Regions from separate parts of the Streptomyces sp. LX-29 genome, predicted to be linked through region 1. Evidence: riboswitches for the same ligand, from Rfam matches in the RefSeq annotation. Region 1 holds a riboswitch; each other region holds the start of a gene.
The links. Region 1 has a riboswitch for cobalamin ahead of metE (5-methyltetrahydropteroyltriglutamate--homocysteine S-methyltransferase). Riboswitches for the same ligand answer to the same signal wherever they lie in the genome.
Positions count from the first base shown of each region.

Region 2: it holds a riboswitch for cobalamin, as region 1 does, so the genes downstream of both, LRS74_RS10860 (ribonucleoside-diphosphate reductase subunit alpha) here and metE (5-methyltetrahydropteroyltriglutamate--homocysteine S-methyltransferase) in region 1, are expected to answer to the same signal.
Region 3: it holds a riboswitch for cobalamin, as region 1 does, so the genes downstream of both, LRS74_RS03735 (hypothetical protein) here and metE (5-methyltetrahydropteroyltriglutamate--homocysteine S-methyltransferase) in region 1, are expected to answer to the same signal.
Region 4: it holds a riboswitch for cobalamin, as region 1 does, so the genes downstream of both, LRS74_RS03680 (energy-coupling factor ABC transporter permease) here and metE (5-methyltetrahydropteroyltriglutamate--homocysteine S-methyltransferase) in region 1, are expected to answer to the same signal.

Region 1 covers NZ_CP089746.1:603,107-606,307, reverse strand. The annotation lists gene metE (5-methyltetrahydropteroyltriglutamate--homocysteine S-methyltransferase) at 1-1,949, opposite strand, end outside; cobalamin riboswitch at 2,113-2,333, opposite strand; gene LRS74_RS02720 (diadenosine tetraphosphate hydrolase) at 2,492-2,965, shown strand; gene LRS74_RS02715 (hypothetical protein) at 3,113-3,201, shown strand, end outside.
Region 2 covers NZ_CP089746.1:2,559,593-2,562,793, forward strand. The annotation lists gene LRS74_RS10855 (GNAT family N-acetyltransferase) at 421-933, shown strand; cobalamin riboswitch at 1,179-1,319, shown strand; gene LRS74_RS10860 (ribonucleoside-diphosphate reductase subunit alpha) at 1,445-3,201, shown strand, end outside.
Region 3 covers NZ_CP089746.1:839,155-842,355, reverse strand. The annotation lists gene LRS74_RS03740 (gamma carbonic anhydrase family protein) at 261-800, opposite strand; cobalamin riboswitch at 932-1,152, shown strand; gene LRS74_RS03735 (hypothetical protein) at 1,292-1,492, shown strand; gene LRS74_RS03730 (acyl-CoA thioesterase) at 1,569-2,060, shown strand; cobalamin riboswitch at 2,124-2,265, shown strand; gene LRS74_RS03725 (hypothetical protein) at 2,382-3,201, shown strand, end outside.
Region 4 covers NZ_CP089746.1:827,687-830,887, forward strand. The annotation lists gene LRS74_RS03675 (condensation domain-containing protein) at 1-1,819, shown strand, start outside; cobalamin riboswitch at 1,816-2,012, shown strand; gene LRS74_RS03680 (energy-coupling factor ABC transporter permease) at 2,041-2,781, shown strand; gene LRS74_RS03685 (energy-coupling factor ABC transporter substrate-binding protein) at 2,781-3,201, shown strand, end outside.

The sequences.
Region 1 (3,201 bases):
TCCGGGCGCACCCCGCCGGTCGTCAGCCGGAACGCCTCCGTCGCCCACGCCAGGTACGCCGGGCGGTCGGCGGCGCGCAGCGGCAGGGTCTCGCGCAGCGCCGGCTCGTCCACCTGGATCACCGACGTCCCGGCGGCCTCAAGGGCGTCGACCTCGTCGCGCAGGGCGAGGGCGACCTGCCGCGCGGTCTCGGCGCGCGGCTGGTCGTCGCGGACGAAGGACCAGGCGAGCATGGTCACGGGGCCGGTGAGCATGCCCTTGACCGGCCGGTCGGTCAGCGACTGGGCGTATGTCGTCCAGCGCACCGTCATCGGTTCGGGCCGCGAGATGTCACCGGCGAGGATCGGCGGGCGGACGTACCGGGTGCCGTAGGACTGGACCCAGCCGTGCTGAGTGGCGAGGTAGCCGGTGAGCTGCTCGGCGAAGTACTGCACCATGTCGTTGCGTTCGGCCTCGCCGTGCACCAGGACGTCCAGGCCCGCCTTCTCCTGGAAGGAGATCACCTCCCGGATCTCGGCCTCGATGCGCTCCTCGTACGCGGCCGTGTCGATCCGGGCCGCCCGCAGGGCCGCCCGCGCGGTGCGCACCTCGTCCGTCTGCGGGAAGGAGCCGATGGTGGTGGTCGGCAGCAGCGGCAGCCGGAGGTGGGCGCGTTGCGCGGCCGCCCGCTCGGCGTACGGCTGGGACCGGCGGGCGTCGGCCTCCTCGACGGCGCCGGTGCGGGCCCGGACGACGGGGTCCCGGGTGATGGGCGAGCCGGCGCGCGACGCCAGGTCCGCCCGGTTGGCGGCCAGTTCGGCGGAGACGGCGCCCACGCCGTGGGCCAGGCCCTTGGCCAGGGTGACGACCTCGGCGCTCTTCTGCCGGGCGAAGGCGAGCCAGCGCAGGATCTGCGGATCGATGTCCCGTTCCACGGCCGCGTCCAGGGGCACGTGGAGCAGCGAGCAGGAGGCGGCCACGTCGACCCGGTCGGCCAGGCCGAGCAGGGTGCCGAGGGTGGCGAGCGACTTCTCCAGGTCGTTGACCCAGATGTTGCGGCCGTTGACGACGCCGGCGACCAGCCGCTTCCCGGGCAGCCCGCCCACGGCGGCGAGCGCGTCCAGGTTGCCGGCCGCGGCCTCCGTGAAGTCGAGGGCGAGCCCCTCCACGGGGGTCTTGGCCAGCACCGGCAGCGCCTCTCCGAGCCGGTCGAAGTACGAGGCGACCAGCAGCTTCGGCCGGTCGGGGAGCGCCCCGAGGTCGCGGTAGGCGCGTGCGGCGGCGTTCAGCTCGGCCGGCGTGCGGTCCTGGACCAGGGCGGGCTCGTCGAGCTGCGCCCACTCGGCTCCCGCGGCCCGCAGTTCGGCGAGGACCTCGGCGTAGACCGGGAGCAGTCGGTCGAGGAGCGTCAGCGGCTCGAAGTCCGCGGCCACGCCCGGCGCCGGCTTGGCGAGCAGCAGATAGGTCACCGGGCCGACGAGCACGGGCCGGGCGGTGAGGCCCAGGGCGAGCGCCTCCCGGAACTCGGCGACCTGCCGGGAGGCGCCTGCCGCGAACACCGTGTCGGTGCCCAACTCCGGCACCAGATAGTGGTAGTTGGTGTCGAACCACTTGGTCATCTCCAGCGGCGCCACATCCTGGGTGCCGCGGGCCATGGCGAAGTAGCCGTCCAGGTCGTCCGCCGCCACGGCGGCGCGGTGACGGTCGGGGATGGCGCCGACCATGACGCTGGTGTCCAGGACGTGGTCGTAGTACGAGAAGTCGCCGGTCGGAACCTCGTGGATGCCGGCCCCGGCCAGCTCCCGCCAGTGGGAGCGGCGCAGTTCGGCGGCGGTGGCCCGGAGGGCGTCGGCGGTGACGCGACCCTTCCAGTAGCCCTCGACGGCCTTCTTCAGCTCCCGGTTCCGGCCCTGCCGGGGGTAGCCGTACACGGTGGCCCGTGCTGCCACGGCTGCGGGCTTCGCTGTCACGGAAATCTCCTTCGCGAGATGCTTCCCTGAGATCCCGGCGACGGGACGAGGACGCGAAGGGGTGACGGAACCGGACGGCTCGACCCCGCGCGGCGTGGCGCGATCGTCCGCCTGGTGTGTACGCCGACCCGCCCTCGAGGTCACCGGGATGTCCGCGCACGACCGTTCGCACGCGGGCAGTGGCAGGTCTTCGGACTCGCGGGCACGCCTCGTGTCGTACGAGGCTCCTACTGGCCGTCGCTTCCCAGGCCCGGCCGGGCCCAGTGCGTATGACGGCGGTCGTTCCCGCTCACCGCTGCGGGGCAGTCCCGGACTTCCACCGGGTTCCCTCTTACGACGCGTCCCGCCTGGCGGACGGGGCGAACCAGCTGCAGGGCTCAGCGTAGAGGGCGACGCGGGCCGTGGAGAGCCGAGTTCACCATTCGGATGGTGAGTTGGGACACGCGACGACCGGCGCGCGGTCCAGTCGAGCCGCTCCTCCTCGGTGGGGCCGGTGCCTGCGAAGGCAAACCGTGGAACGTCGGTGTGTACAGTCCCCCACCATGACGAAAGACTGGCGGAAGGACCGGATCGGCAGCGCGCTCCGGGGTGAGAACCCCTCGGTGCTGCGGAGGTTGGAAGCGGGATTCGCGGTGATCGGGGACGTCCAGTTCCTCCCCGGATACTCGGTGCTGCTGGTCGACGACCCCACCGTCCACCGACTGTCGGAGCTTCCCCGACGGAAGCGGCTGGCCTTCCTCGCCGACATGGACCGGCTGGGCGAGGCCGTCGAGCGTGCCTGCACGCGGCTGGACCCCGACTTCCGGCGGGTCAACCTGGAGATCCTGGGCAACGCCGACCCGTTCCTGCACGCGCACGTGTGGCCGCGGTTCTCCTGGGAGCCGGCCGAACGCGTCGGCCTGCCGGTGTGGCTCTATCCGCGCGAGAACTGGACCGACGAACGGCATGCGCTCGGCCCCCGGCACCACGCCGTGCGCGAGGCGATCGGCGAGGAGTTGGACCGCCTCGCGCCCTGACCCGATCGCGCCGCCCGCCGTCGGCGGGCGGCGGCGCGTCCTCGGCGTCGCTGCCGCGACACCGGGGGCCGGAGTGCGAGGATTCGATCTTGCGAGGGACAATGTCCGTACCGGAGAGCGTCGAGAGAGCGTAGGGCGGGGGAGACGATGCTGGAGGAACTGATACTGGCCGGCGGCACCACGGTGGTCGGGTCCATGGCCACCGACTCCTGGCTGGCCGCGCGCGGCGGGGTGAC
Region 2 (3,201 bases), 2.0 Mb from region 1:
TGTGGGCCGGGCCGACCCCTCCCCGTTGTCGGCCCGGCCCACACGGCGCCACCGGGTGCGGCGCGCTCGAGCCGCACCCGCGTCGCGGCGCCCGCGCGTGTCGTCGCCTCAGATGCCGGGCGAAGACGCCCCCGGTCGGCACCGCCACCATGATCACCCCCGTCGCCGTCGTCCCGCCGTCAAGCCCAACCGTCCGCGTCCGCGCATCATTCCCCCGAGCTCGTGAAGGGTCGCGACCGGCCACCCCGCCCCCGACCCCTCGCCACCGCGGCCGAGCACACCGAGCACACCGAGGCCCGACAACCGGTCCCGGTCCCGGGGCGCGATCGATGCCCGGGGCGCCGGCCGGCGACTCCATACGCCCGCCGCATCAGGGGTCACCGGGGCGCGCACCCTCTCCACCACGCCACACTGCGGTCTATGGACATCATCGTCAGGAACGCGCGGGACGAGGAGCTGGACGAGGTCGGGGAGCTCACCGTGGAGGTCTACCTCGGAGACGGACTGCTGCATCGCGGGGCCGACAGCCCCTATCTGGCCGAGCTGCGCGACGCCCGGCACCGGGCCCGCCACTGCGACGTGCTGGTGGCCGCCGACGCGGCCGGCGGCCCGCTCCTCGGCGCGGTCGCCTTCGTGGGTGAGGGAGGGGCGTACGCGAACCTGGCGCGCCCCGGCGAGGCGGAGTTCCGCATGCTGGCCGTGCGGTCCGCCGCGCGCCGCCGGGGCGCCGCGGAGGCGCTGGTGCGCGCCTGTCTGCGGCGCGCCCGCGAGCTGCGGCGGGAGCGTGTCGTGATGTCCAGTCAGACCGACATGACGGCCGCCCACCGGCTCTACGAGCGACTCGGCTTCGTTCGCACACCCGAGCGGGACTGGTCCGTAGTGCCCGGTCTCACACTGATCACCTTCGCTCTGGAGCTCTCGCCGGAGGGATGAGGGCACGGCGGCGCGGTAGCGTGGAGGGGCAGGGGCGCGGCAGGCTCGCCGCGCCCCCTCTGCATGCCGTGTGCCGACCCCGCGGATGCCCCGTGCCACCGGCGGAACAGCGCGCCCCGGGCCTTGTGCGCCGCGCGCCGGACCCGCCCCCGGCGCGTACGCCAGCGCGCTGCCACACCCACCGGGAGTAGCACGACAGTGCGAAACGCGTAACCACGGGACACAACATGTGGGGGCGCATGCGAAGGTCAACACAAGATGTATGCTCATCCTCGCTGTCGTCGCAGGGGAATCCGGTGCGAATCCGGAACTGTCCCGCAACGGTGTACGTGTGCCTTTTTGCGTACATGTGAGTCCGACGACCTGCCGACAGCCTCGAAGACGTCCGGGCCTCGTGGGTTGGGCAGGTGGACGCTGCGCGGTGTGCCTTCCGTTCGGTTCGGCATGCCCGCACGCGGCCATCGCGCACCACCCCTCCGCAGGCCCCCAGCCGAGCGAGGGAGAGCATCCCGTGACCATCGCGCCCGCCGATCCGGTCTCAGAGGCAGCGGACCCGAAGGCCGTAGCCGACGCACCGGGCACCGCCCTGCTGCGCACTCTGACGGACCTCACCGCGGACCTGCCCGCCACCGACCCCGGCAAGGTCGCGGCCGCCGCCCTGCGCGGCCGCCACGCCGGTTCCGACGAAGCGGAGCTGCGCACCCTCGCCATCGAGGCGGCCGCCGGCCTGATCGCCGAGGAGCCCGAGTACTCCAGGCTCGCCGCGCGCCTGCTGACCATCGCCATCGCGGAGGAGGCGGCCGGGCAGGGTGCGGTCTCCTTCTCCGCCTCCGTCGAGGTCGGGCACCGCGAGGGCCTGATCGCCGACACCACCGTCGCGTTCGTCCGCGCCCACGCCGCGCGGCTGGACGCGCTGGTGGAGAAGACCGTCGCCGACGGCGCCGACGACCGCTTCGGCTACTTCGGCCTGCGCACCCTGCACAGCCGCTACCTTTTGCGCCACCCGATCACCCGTCAGGTGGTCGAGACCCCGCAGCACTTCCTGCTGCGTGTGGCCTGCGGTCTGGCCGAGGACCTCTCCGAGCGGGCGCTGGAGGACGTCTGCGAGCTGTACGGCCTCACCAGCTCGCTCTCCTACCTGCCCAGCTCCCCCACGCTCTTCAACTCCGGCACCCGCCACCCGCAGATGTCCTCCTGCTATCTGCTGGACTCCCCGCTGGACGAGCTGGACTCGATCTACGACCGCTACCACCAGGTGGCGCGGCTGTCGAAGCACGCCGGCGGCATCGGCCTGTCCTACTCCCGGATCCGGGCCCGCGGTTCGCTGATCCGCGGCACCAACGGCCACTCCAACGGCATCGTGCCGTTCCTGCGCACCCTCGACGCCTCCGTCGCCGCCGTCAACCAGGGCGGCCGGCGCAAGGGCGCGGCCTGCGTCTACCTGGAGTCCTGGCACGCGGACATCGAGGAGTTCCTGGAGCTGCGGGACAACACCGGTGAGGAGGCCCGCCGCACCCACAACCTCAACATCGCGCACTGGATCCCGGACGAGTTCATGCGCCGCGTCGAGACCGACGCCGAGTGGTCGCTGTTCTCCCCGGCCGACGTGCCGGAGCTGGTGGACCTGTGGGGCGAGGAGTTCGACGCCGCCTACCGCAAGGCCGAGGCCGAGGGCAAGGCCGTCAAGACCATCGCCGCGCGCGTGCTGTACGCCCGGATGATGCGCACCCTGGCGCAGACCGGCAACGGCTGGATGACGTTCAAGGACGCCGCCAACCGCACCGCCAACCAGACCGCCGAGCCCGGCAAGGTCATCCACTCCTCCAACCTCTGCACGGAGATCCTGGAGGTCACCAACGACGGCGAGACCGCCGTCTGCAACCTCGGCTCGGTCAACCTCTCCGCGCACCTCGGCGCCGACGGGCAGATGGACTGGGAGCGACTGGACGCCACCGTCCGCACCGCCGTCACCTTCCTCGACCGCGTCGTGGACATCAACTTCTACCCGACCGAGCAGGCCGGGGCGTCCAACAGCCGCTGGCGGCCGGTGGGTCTGGGCCTGATGGGCCTTCAGGACGTGTTCTTCAAGCTGCGGCTGCCGTTCGACTCGGCCGAGGCCAAGGAGCTCTCCACCAGGATCTCCGAGCGCATCATGCTGGCCGCCTACGAGGCCTCCTGCGACCTCGCCGAGCGGCACGGCCCGCACCCGGCCTGGGAGGAGACCCGCACCGCCCGCGGCGTGCTGCACCCGGACCACTACGCCGCCGC
Region 3 (3,201 bases), 240 kb from region 1:
GCGGGCTGCGCGGCCGCCCCGCTCCGAGCGCGTGCGTGCGACCCGGGCTTCCCGCTCCGAGTCGGCGCGTGCGAGCCGGCCGCCCCGCTCCGTCGCCGGGTGTCGGCGACGGGCCTGGCGTGGCGCGGTCCGGTCGCCCGCCGTGGCCGGTCCGGGGCCTCCTGGGGGCCGGTCACGGGCGCCGGCCGGAGGCGTCGGTCAGGAGTGTCGGCAAGGGCTGTCGGTAGCGGGCCGTCGGGTGGGTCGGGCCGGGCGGTCGGTCACGCCGGGCGCCGGCGCAGCTTCTCCCTGTGGGTCGTGGCGAGTCCGAGGTACATCTGGGCGTTGATCTTGATGTGCTCCCGCTCCTCCGCGGTCAGCTCGCGCTTGACCCGGGCGGGCACTCCGGCCACCAGGGAGCCCGGCGGCACCACCATGCCCTGGGGGACCAGCGCCTGGGCGGCGATCAGGGACCCGGCGCCGATCCTGGCCCCGTTGAGGACGGTCGCGCCCATGCCGACCAGCACGTCGTCCTCGACGGTGCACCCGTGCAGCACCACGTTGTGCCCGACGGTCACCCGCTCGCCGACGGTGACCGGAAAGCCCGGATCGACGTGAACGGTGCAGTTGTCCTGAATATTGCTGTCGGCGCCCAGCACGATCGGGCCGCAGTCGGCCCGGAGCACCGCGTGGTACCAGACGCTGCTGCCCGCGGCCAGGGTGACGTCGCCGATCACCACCGACGTCGGCGCCGTGTACGCCCGCGGGTCCACCCGCGGCTCCGCCTCGCCCAGGGCCGCGATCAGCGCCCCGTCGGTCACCGTCGTCTCGTCTGCCACTGCCGTCTCCTCACCCTTGCCACCTCGGTTGACGGCACCGTATGCGACCTGCGGGGCGGCCGGTATGTGATCTCCGCATCAGGAACGCCTTTCCGTCCGCCGCCCGCTGTGATTACGTTGCCCGTGCAGCTGGTTCGCCCCGTCCGCCAGGCGGGACGCGTCGTAAGAGGGAACCCGGTGGAAGTCCGGGACTGCCCCGCAGCGGTGAGTGGGAACGACCGCCGTCATACGCACTGGGCCCGGCCGGGTCTGGGAAGCGACGGCCAGTAGGAGCCTCGTACGACACGAGGCGTGCCCGCGAGTCCGAAGACCTGCCACTGCCCGCGCGCCGGATGGGCGCGTGGCGGATCTCGGCGACCATCGAGGGACGGGTCGGCGGTGCGGCGGGCGCACCCGGAGCGGGTGCCGTGTCCCGCCGTCCCTTCGCGCCCTCGTCCGGTCCCGGGTGACCGTGACTCGCGAAGGAGAGTTCCGTGCCCCAGGCCACCGTGTACGACCACCCCCGGCAGGACTGCGGCCAAGTGGCGGGGCGGGCCGTCGGGTTCGGCGGGATCCCGGTCGCCGTTGACGTCGTCGACGGGGACGACCCCGTCGACGACCTCGACGGGGACGGCGCCCTCCCGAGGGCCGACCACTCCCGGACGCGGATTCCCGGGCCCACGACCCGCCGGTAGCTCGCGGGCCACACCACCTGTCGGTGGCTCGCGGCTCAGGGCCGCGGGTCTCCCATCGAAAGCTGAGGCTCCCTCAATGGGCCGCACCACCACGGTCGGCCGGGCCCACAAGGCGCCTGCCGACTCCCGGGTCACGCTCGCCCACATCATGAGCGAGCACGACACCAACCTCTACGGCACCATCCACGGCGGGGTCGTGATGAAGCTCATCGACGACGCGGCCGCCGCCGCGGCCGGCCGCCACGCCGACGGCCCCGCGGTCACGGTGTCGGTGAACCGGATGAGCTTCCTCGCTCCGGTCCGGGCCGGCGACCTGCTCACCATCCACGCCGAACTGCTCCGCGCCGGACGCACCTCGATGGTGGTGGTCGTACGGGTCACCGCCGAGCGCTGGAACACCTCCGGGCCGGTAGCCGAGGTGGCCACCGCCGAGTTGGCGTTCGTCGCGATCGACGCGGACGGTCGGCCGCGCCCCGTGCCGGCGCTCGACACCGACTCGACCGACACCGACTCGACCGACACCGACTCGACCGACACCGACTCGACCGACACTGGCCAAATCGACTGACGAACCGTCACCATCCGGGCCGGAAAGGGGATTCCGGCCCGGACGCGGCGGGCGTACACTCGTTCGCAGCCCGACCATACGGGCGATACAACTTCATGCGTACGCGACTGGGGAAAGCCGGTGGGAATCCGGCACTGACCTGCAACCGTGAGCGGCGGAGAGCCTCTTCGCCGCGAGTCGGACCGCCCGGCGCGATACGTGCACCGCTTCCCACTGTCACGGTCTGCAGCGTGGAGCCTTGAGCCCCTCGGTTCCGCGTCGTCGCGGCGAGGGCGCGCGGGGACGCCTCGACTCGGGCCCCGGACCGAAGGGCTCCCTCAGATGGCCCGTGCGTTACGCGCGTACCTCGCCGTGCTCGCGCTGCTGTTCGCCGTGGCCGGGTGGGGGCTCGCGGCGGCCGGAAGCGCCGCCGCCGTGGACACCAGCCGCGGACGGCCCGGTTTCTGCCCCGACGCGAACGGCGTCACCGTCGTCGTCGACTTCCGCGAGCTGGGCGGCACCACCATCGTGCGCTGCGCGGTGGGCCGCCAGGCCACCGGGCTGGCAGCCCTGAAGGCCGCGGGCATCCACGTCACCGGCACCAACCGGTGGGGCGAGGCATTCATCTGCCGGCTGGAGAACAAGCCGGGGCCGGAGAGCGAGCCGTGCATCGACACCCCGCCGACCCGGGCCTACTGGTCGTACTGGCACGCGCCCAACGGCGGCCGGTGGAGCTACAGCCAGTACGGCGCCACCTACCGCACCCCGCCCACCGGCAGCTTCGAAGGATGGTCGTTCTCGCTCGACCGGGAGGCGGACGAGGCGGCCGAGCCCCGCGTCGCGCCCCGGCGGCCCGCCCCGTCCACCCCGCCCGCACCGCCCTCCAAGCCCCAGCCCGGCGGCGGGGGTTCCGGCTCCGGTCAGGGCGACGGTGTGGACCCGGGCCCGGCTCCGGGCACGGACCCGGGCAACGGCGCGGGCCGGGGCGGCGACGGAGGCGCCGAGGACGCGCCGCGGACCGGAGACGAGCGGCCCGACCGGCGACCCGCCTCCGGTGATCAGGACCAGACCGACGACGCCGACGCCGACGACCCGGACGCCGCCCGCGACGGGGGCGAGCGGCAGGCCGACGAGGAGGGACCGGCGGGCCGGGCGCGCCCGA
Region 4 (3,201 bases), 220 kb from region 1:
CGTGGCGCTCCGCCGCGCCACCTCTCTGTCAGCGACTGCCGCGGATCGGCTGCGGCAGACCGCGCGGTCGCTGGGCGTCGGCTGGCCCGACCTGGTGATCGCCACGGAGGCCCTCTACGCCGCGCGGACGGACGGCGTCGAGGAGGTCGTCCTGGGGCTGTCGCTCCCGGCTCGCACGGGACACACCCGCCACTCCCCCGGCCGCACCGCGCGCGTGCTGCCGCTGCGGCTGTCCGTGACCCCGGCCACCACGCTGGCGCAGCTGGCCCGGGAGGTCGTCCGGCGCGGCTCGGAGGCGCGCCGCCACCAGCTGTGCCACCCCGAGGACATCCGGCGCGCGGTGCGGTGGCCGGACGGTGCCCCGCTGGTCGGCACGGTGGTCCGGGTGCTGCCGTCCGGAGCCGGCCCGTCCTTCGCGGCCGCCTCCGCGCGGGTGCGCAACCTGTCCCGCGGCCCGGTCGAGGACCTGGCCCTGGGGGTCTACGACCACGTCGACGGCGAGCCGCTGCGGATCGAGCTGGACGGCGACGCGGAGCTGCACGGGGAGGAGGCGCTGGAGGCCCGGCTGGCGCGGTTCGCCGCGCTGCTGGAGGCGGTGGCCGCCTGCGATCCGCACGCGCCGCTGGCGGCGCTTCCGATGCTGACGCCCCGTGAGCGACCGTGGGTCCTGCTGGAGTTCAACGACACGGCGCACCTGGTGCCGCCGACGACCGCCATCGGCCCCACGGAGAGCCTGGCCGTCCGTACGCCGGAGGCCGTCGCGCTGGTCGACGGCGCCACGACGCTCACCTACGGCGAACTCCACGCCCGCGCCAACCGACTCGCCCGGCATCTGCGGGGCCAGGGGGTGCGCGCCGGCACCACCGTCGCCGTCGCGCTGCCGCTCTCACCCGTGTGGGTGGTTTCGCTACTCGCCGTCCTCAAAGCGGGCGCCGCGTTCACACCGTTTCCCGCGCGGGGCTGTGCGCATGTGCTGGCGGACGACGGCCGGTGGGAGGAGGTGCGCGCGCTCGGGCTGCCGTCGACCGACCCCCGGTCCGTCGAGCTCTCCGCCTACCCGGCGATCGTGCCGCCGCGCCCGCTCACCCCGCACCATCCGGCGCTGCTGCTGCGCGAGCCGCCCGGGGCTCCGGGCGGCGGAGCGGATTTGATCATTCCGCATGGCGCGCTCGACCAGCGCATACGGCAGTGGCAGCGGGAACGGCCACTCCGCGCGGGAGAACGGGTGGCCCTGGCGGCACCGACGGCACGCCCCCACCGCCCCGCGGACGAGCCGAACTCCGTTGATGGGAAAGCCCGTTGGGGCGCAGCTGCCTCCGACCAAGGACGCGTCGCCACCGGCGGGCCGGCGCTGGACGACCGGCGCGGTCTCGTCGCCCGCACCTGGGGCGCGGGCGGCCCCGCCGGACCGCAAACCTCCGGGCACCTCGAAGAGATCCTTCTCACGCTGAAGGCCCTGCGGGCGGGCGCCTGCCTCGTCCTCGGCGCCCCCGCCGCGGCGCTTCCGGAGGCCGACGGACGCGCCCCGCTGGACGGCCCCTGGGGGCCGCCCTGGAACACCCGGCTGTACATCCTCGACGCCGCCCTCCAGCCGTGCCCGCCGGGCGTGGTGGGGGATGTGTACGTCGCGGGAGACCGGCTCGCCTCGGGTTACGCGCGCCGCGCCGCGCTCACCGCCCTGCGCTTCGTGGCCGATCCCTACGGCCCGCCCGGCGGTCGGATGCACCGCACCGGCGAACGCGCGCGCTGGACCGGCGACGGCGCTGTCCAGCGCGTTCGCACTGCTGAGCGCCTTGTCGGCGACTCCGGGGAGCACTAAGGTCACAGGGCCTTGGTGCACGGGAAACCGGTGAAGAACCGGTGCGGCCCTCGCCACTGTGATCGGGAAAGTCCGGCTCCATCCCCCCGGGGGAAGCCACTGGGACGCCGAGGGAGACCTCGGCGCCTGGGAAGGCGGAGTCCGGACGCCTCACCCGTCAGCCAGGAGACCGGCCAGGGCGCGTTGTCCATCCACGAGGTGCTGGAGAGGTCTCCCGACACATGCACATAGCCGAGGGTTATCTGCCACCAGGGCACGCGGCCGCCTGGGCCGCCGCGTCCGCCCCGTTCGTCATCCACGGCGTGCGCTCCCTGACCCGCGAGGTCAAGGCCCACCCCGAATCCACCCTGCTGCTCGGCGCGTCCGGCGCCTTCACCTTCGTCCTCTCCGCGCTCAAGATCCCATCGGTGACGGGGAGCTGCTCCCACCCCACCGGTACCGGGCTCGGCGCGATCCTGTTCCGACCACCGGTGATGGCGGTGCTCGGCACCATCACCCTGCTCTTCCAGGCGTTGCTGCTGGCCCACGGCGGGCTGACCACGCTCGGCGCCAACGTCTTCTCCATGGCCGTCGTCGGCCCCTGGGCCGGATACGGCGTGTACTGGCTGCTCCGGCGTTTCGAACTGCCGCTGATGGTCTGCGTGTTCTTCGGGGCCTTCATGGCCGACCTGATCACGTACTGCGTCACCACCGTCCAGCTGGCCCTCGCCTTCCCCGACCCGAGCAGTGGATTCGCCGGCGCGCTGGCCAAGTTCGGCGGCATCTTCGCGGTCACCCAGATCCCGCTCGCGGTCAGCGAGGGGCTGCTCACCGTGCTCGTGATGCGGCTTCTGGTGCAGTCCAGCAAGGGCGAGCTCACCCGGCTCGGCGTGCTGCTCCAGAGCGGTGCCGCGGGCCGGGACGGAGCGGCCGGCAAGGGTGACAAGGGCGACAAGGGCGAGACGAAGGAGGCCATGGCCTGATGAGCCGTAACGCCAAGATCAATTCGCTGCTGCTGCTCGTCGTCGCCGCCCTGGCCGTCCTCCCGATCGCCCTCGGCATGGGCGACCACAAGGAGGAGCCGTTCACCGGGGCCGACGCCCAGGCGGAGACCGCGATCACCGAGAACAAGCCGGACTACGAGCCGTGGTTCACCCCGCTGTACGAGCCGCCGTCCGCCGAGATCGAGTCAGCGCTGTTCGCGCTCCAGGCCGCGATCGGCGCCGGCGTCGTGGCGTTCTACTTCGGACTGCGCAAGGGACGCCGGCAGGGCGAGGCCCGCGCGGCCGAGGCCGCCGCCGGGGACTCCCTCACCGAAGCCCGCGCGGAGGCGGTCACCGCCACCGCCGGGGCCTCGCACGGAGCGGCCGCGGGCGCCGGCAAGGCCGAGGCCGAGGCCACCG